Lentilactobacillus curieae: one gene and its partner. The protein of the gene in region 2 interacts with the protein of the main gene of each other region in a pairwise test. Links are inferred from orthologs where the notes say so. Each region holds a gene or a part of one and is shown on either strand. Other genes may lie near its edges.

Region 1 (2,858 bases), 750 kb from region 2 along the record:
AACATCTAAATAAACTTTATCGCTGCGGCGCCGAAACTTTAAATCTTTCAAATACCTATTACGTTGTTTTAATATCTTTCGGTACTGAGTCAAGTTGTACAAATAATGATTGCTCATCTGGCCAAATTCCATGTCCATAAACTTACGACGTCCCTGAGGCGAACCTTTCACAATTGAGAGGTCTTCTGGGGCAAATAAAATAACGTTGAGCTGACCAATATAACTAGATAACTTTGCCTGCTCTAAGTGATTTAACTTAGCCTTTTTACCTTTGGGTCCTAAGTCCAATTCGATTGGTAGGCTTGAATATTGTTTCTCCACCAAGCCTTTAATTTGGGCATTTTGACTATCCCAACTGATCAATTCCTTATCATTTGAAGTTCTATGGCTACGGGCTAATGCCAGTACATAGATTGCCTCTAACAAATTGGTCTTTCCCTGGGCGTTTTCTCCCAGCAAAACATTGATTCCGTCAGAAAAGTCTAGTTCCTGGTCTTCATAATTACGAAAATTATGAAGGCTAATTTTTTTTAACTTCATTCACTTTCCTGCTTTGAGCGAATAAAAAATAAGCCAACATCTGGAACGGAAACATTATCGCCGTCGCGTAATTTCTTACCTCGCCGATTTTCCGGTTCCCCATTGACATCGACTGCCGTTTCGCGCAAAAACCATTTAGCTTGACCACCACTTGAAATGATCGATTCCTCTTTTAACAGTTGACCTAAAGTGATGTATTCTCCATCAATCAAAATCTCTTTTTTCACAATTTCACCCACCTTTGACAAGTACTATTATACGCTTAGTTATGATAAAAGTACATCTCACAATGCAATATAAGCCACTGTAAGCCGTTTTTTTGTATTTCGACTTATTTGCCCAAATTTAAATAAAATTCCATAAAACCGCGTACACCGAATTTTAAAGAAAATCCCCCCATTTTTTTAATTAAGGTCAAAAAAAATCACCTCTCTTAACGAGAGATGATTAAAGTTAACTAATTTGTGAACTAAAATGTCCGAATTGGTGTAATCAATTGAATAAAGCTTTCACCGTCTTCAGTTGGCATCAAAGTAAATGGTCTTAATGCAGATGTAAAGTCCACATTAATTGATGTTTGGCTAAGTGAACGCAAAGCATCCTTCATGTAATCAGGGTTAAATGAAATTTCCAACTGATTACCTTCCAATGAAATTGGATCAATATTTTCTTGAACCACACCAACGTCTGGGGAGTTACCGTAAATCGTAACTTTCTTTTCATCAGGTTCGATAATCATTTTAATTACATTATTCCGTGACTCATGTGAAAGTAAAGATGCACGTTCAACAGTTGAAAGTAGTGCTGATGCATCAAATGATACGCGGGTATCAAATGAATCTGGAATTAAACGAGAAGTGTCAGGATAGTTTCCCTCTAATAATCTTGAGTAGAACAAAGTATCACCAACGACAAATAGTGCTTGGTTTTCAGTGACCGACAATAGAATGTCATCTTTTGAGTCATCGATCATCTTTGAAAGTTCAGCTAAGCTCTTTCCAGGTAACACAAAGTCGTAGCTATTTTCGAATGGTTGTTTCAAGGCAACTTTCCGTTGACTAAGTCTATGACTATCAGTAGCAACTGCCAGAATGTTATCTTGATCCATCGTGAAATGAACCCCAGTTAATATTGGCCGACTTTCTTGGTTAGAAACAGCAACAACTGTTTCACTAATGATTTGCTTTAACACATCTCCAGCAACTGGTAGTGAGTTACTTGAATCGATTTCTGGTAAATGAGGATAGTTGTTTGCATCTAAGCCATTAATGGTAAATGAAGCTGATCCAGATGTTATAACGGTTTGGAAGTTATCAGTAACTTCGATGGTTAAAGTGTCTTCTGGTAGTTTCTTAACGATTTCAGTAAAGAAACGTGCAGGTAGAACGATTGCTCCTTCGGATTCAACTGCTAATAAGTTGTCAGGATCTGATGTCTTAATAGTTGTTTCAATGGAAATATCTGCATCGCTTCCTGTTAGTATCAAGCTTTGATTTGTAGCAACAATCTTCAATCCAGTAAGAATTGGAATTGTTGTTTTAGTTGAGATGGCTCTTGATACTGTGTTAAGTCCCTTAATGAAAGCGGACTTGCTGATTGTGAATTTCATTATTTCTTTGAACCTCCCGGAGTGTTGTTTTATATATTTAATTAATAAAAAAATAGCAGAAACAGTAGGACCTGTGGATTTGTGGATAACTATCGAAAAGCACAGATGACAACTAAAAAGAGACTGTGGATAACTCTGTGCATAATTTTAAGTGAACTCTGAAGCTTATCCACAGACGATTATACCATTTTATCCAAGTCCCTTTTTGAGATCGGTAATTTCTTTTCTCAAATCGGTATCGATTTTTATCTTCTCGGCAATTTTTTCATAAGCATGAATGACGGTTGTGTGATCCTTACCACCAAATTCCTTACCAATTTTTGGAAGTGAGTTGTTAGTAAGTTCTCTTGCCAAGTACATTGCGATTTGTCTTGGCATTACGATTGATGCTAATCGTTTCTTGCCCTTCAAATCGTTAACTGAAACGTGGAAGTAATCTGCAACTTTACTTTGAATATCTACGATACTAAGTTGGTGACTTTTTGTTTCTAATTTTAATCCTTTAAGCGCTTCATAAGCTAAATCTGTGGTAATTGGTTCGCCCTTCAATTTTGAATATGCTTGAACTCTAGATAGGACTCCCTCTAATTCACGAACGTTTGAATCAACCTGATTTGCTATGTAATTGATGGTTTCACTAGGGATTTCTAGGTTATCAATTTCAGCCTTGTTTTGGAGGATTGCAATTCTAGTTTCTAAATCTGGCGGG
Region 2 (2,981 bases):
TTCGAACGAACTTGGTACTTTTTGCTGAAATCTAAATCCGAACCGATTTTCTCAGGTCGAGGTAATCTAGGAACTTTCTTTACATTTTCAGACTCATACGGGGCAATGATTTCACTGTCAATAGTTGTTACTTTTCGGGTTTCTTCGTTCATTAATACCCAAATACTATCAATTTTGACTAATTCATTACCAGCTTCGTCCTCAATCCAAAATTCACGAAAAGCAAAGTACTTATTGTATGAAGTTCCTCTGGTCGTTAACTTAATGGTTTGATCAATAGCTGGCATTTGGTTAATTTTGATTGAATAGGACGTCACAATCCAACCAGTCCCATAATTATTAATTAATTGCTTATGGTCGACCCCTAAGGTTTCGTTTTGGTGTTCAGAGACCAGAATCACGACATTCAATAACATCGCTAAAGTCATGTGATTAGTCACATTTCCTTCGTAATATGGAATTGTGTGTGTTTCTGAAAATGTTTTTGCAGTCATGACTCGCCTTCCTAATCTAATTGATGATATTCTCGATAAATTAGCTGCTTTTTAACTTCATGAAGTTTAGCAACCTTTTTAATTGCATCGTTAACTTTTAATCCTGATTCTACATAATGGTCGACCTGCTCTTTAACTGAAAGCCCAGATAAAGCATTAGCTTCTTCATCAATTGCTCCAACTGCTGGGTGGTCATTTCCATCAATAATAATCACAAACTCACCACGAATTTCCGTTGTTTCTGACCATTCGATCAAATCAGAAAAAGTCCCCCGAATAAACTCCTCATGACGTTTGGTTAATTCTCGGCAAAGTACTGCACGTCTGTCAGCGGAAAATGCTGATGCCAGTACTTTAAGTGTTTGCTTCAATCTATGAGGAGCTTCGTATAAAATTAACGTTTCGGGCTTTTCAGCCAACTCCGTTAAAGCATCCTGTTGTTCCTTACCCTTTCGTGGTAAAAAGCCAAAGAAATAAAATGGTTGTGGAGATAATCCAGAGGCAATTAATGCTGTAATTCCAGCATTTGCACCAGGAAGCGGCACTACTGATATCCCCTGTTTTGTACATTCGACCACTAAATCATGTCCAGGATCACTGATTGAAGGCATCCCCGCATCCGACACCTGCGCAATTGATTGCCCAGCCTTTAATTTATCGATTAGTTCTGGAATTTTACTGTGAGAGTTATGTTCATGGAAACTTTCTTGATGAGTCCCAATCTCAAAGTGATTCAACAACTTTGCTGTATTTCTTGTATCTTCAGCCGCAATCAAATCAACTTCCTTTAAAACCTTAATGGCTCTAAAAGTCATATCATCTAAATTACCAATTGGCGTTGGAACAAGGTACAGCGTCCCAAAAGGTTGGTTGCTTGCAAAACTCTTCTGTGTTTCCAATCGCTTGTCTCCTCCCTAAAATTATCGGCGTCCGTAAATTATTTCAGTACAAAAAATGCACTCTTCACCATCTTCTCGGCGTTTTCCATAATAATCATTACATACATGAAATCCTTCATGGTAAAGTTTTTCTAAGTTTTTACGTGAACTAGACAGACCATCATCCGGTTCATTATTATCGTGATTGACTGTTTTCAAGCGTTCACGAAGATTTTGATTTTCAATATTTAGTTCTGCGTTCTTTTCCATTAGCCGAATCATTTCTTCATGAAGTTCGGTAAATTCAGTCGCAGTATCATTAAGTTTTTGATTGAGGTCTCTTAACTTTTCATAAAGGTCATTTGGATTCAATTAATACCATCCCTTGCTATCACTTAACAATATCCAGTAATTTCAATGTTGTTTCTTCTAATATGTTTTGGAAATTAATATTTCCATTTAAACTACTGCTCATTTTAAGCAGTAATTCTAAGCTACTAGTAAGCTGACTTGCTGAAAGTTTGTCAGTTGCCTGGTCAATACTATCAGATATCTGAGGAAACTTTCGTTCTACATCATTTCCCAAATACTTAAGCTCCATTGGTTCACTAAAGATTTGTACCATCATCGCTATGATGACACTCTGTTCTTCCCGATTTGTAACTATGCCCAAAAGTTTAGTTTGAATGAAGGCAAATGCCATTGCATCGCCCTTTACGACATACTTAAACCACTGACCAACTGCGGCTTGAGCATTTTCGAACCAACCGTCTTGAGACCAACTCGTCATTTCTGAAATATCGTTGGTCAAACTTAGCATTAAATTCGCAGAACTAGGAGTAATCCCAGCGGCCCTGATTTGTTTTAAAAAATCATTTCGATCTAACTGTGGAAATTCAATTACTTGGGTTCTAGAAACAATTGTTGGTAAAACCAAATTCTTATTTTGAGTAATCAGAATTGTTACCACTTCACCAATTGGTTCTTCAATAAACTTAAGTAAACTATTAGCAGCACCAGAAGTTAACTTCTCAGCACCAGAAATAATAAAAACCTTCTTACTCCCCTCAACGGCGGACTTAGAAAATTCATCTTTAATTCTTCTGATCTGATCTACCTTAATGCTACGATCATCGGTTCTTTCAATCACAACATCTGGATTATCGTAGTTTAAGATTCGTTGGCACTCATGACATACCCCACATGGTTTGCCATCTTTAACGTTCTCACAAAAAAGCCGCATTGCGATTCCCAAAGCGACTTCAAATTCACCAGCACCCTCCTCGCCCGTAAATAAATACGCATGCGATAGCTCGTTCTTATCAATTATTTTCATAAATTGATCAAAAACTTGCGGCTGCCGTTCAGTTACAATTTTTAATACATCATTAGCCAACGCTTACACCCACTAATTGTTTCTTAAAACTGATGAAATGATTCGATTGGTAGCACCATAACGGTTGCGCCACCAACTTGAACTTCAATTGGAAATGTATGTTCTGAAGTGTCACCACTTAAACTTACTGGCGGCGTCATAAATTGCTCTCTGGATGAACAAGTTTCCTTTATTAGCTCAAGAACTTTTTCTACTTTGTCGTCGTCAACTCCA

Evidence for each region. The genes of interacting proteins can lie anywhere in the genome.
Region 1: the proteins of PL11_RS07785 (region 2) and dnaN interact in binary tests that used the Bacillus subtilis proteins (3 or more experiments, as listed by UniProt). The link is inferred for Lentilactobacillus curieae from one-to-one orthologs.

The regions. Positions count from the first base shown.
Region 1 is NZ_CP018906.1:852,501-855,358, forward strand. The notes cover bases 80-2,858. They hold dnaN (DNA polymerase III subunit beta), read right to left. Parts: upstream 2,150-2,858; coding sequence 1,010-2,149; downstream 80-1,009. Other genes in these bases: recF (DNA replication/repair protein RecF), read right to left, coding at 80-540; yaaA (S4 domain-containing protein YaaA), read right to left, coding at 537-767; dnaA (chromosomal replication initiator protein DnaA), read right to left, coding at 2,339-2,858. Also shown: more of recF, read right to left, coding at 1-79. UniProt on the Bacillus subtilis protein: Confers DNA tethering and processivity to DNA polymerases and other proteins. Acts as a clamp, forming a ring around DNA (a reaction catalyzed by the clamp-loading complex) which diffuses in an ATP-independent manner freely and bidirectionally along dsDNA.
Region 2 is NZ_CP018906.1:1,607,353-1,610,333, reverse strand. The notes cover bases 80-2,981. They hold PL11_RS07785 (DNA replication initiation control protein YabA), read right to left. Parts: upstream 1,745-2,981; coding sequence 1,415-1,744; downstream 80-1,414. Other genes in these bases: PL11_RS07775 (cyclic-di-AMP receptor), read right to left, coding at 2,792-2,981; holB (DNA polymerase III subunit delta'), read right to left, coding at 1,764-2,768; rsmI (16S rRNA (cytidine(1402)-2'-O)-methyltransferase), read right to left, coding at 506-1,393; PL11_RS07795 (acyl-[acyl-carrier-protein] thioesterase), read right to left, coding at 80-494. In the rest of the region: more of PL11_RS07795, read right to left, coding at 1-79. UniProt on the Bacillus subtilis protein: Involved in control of chromosome replication initiation. Inhibits the cooperative binding of DnaA to the oriC region. Thus negatively regulating initiation of chromosome replication.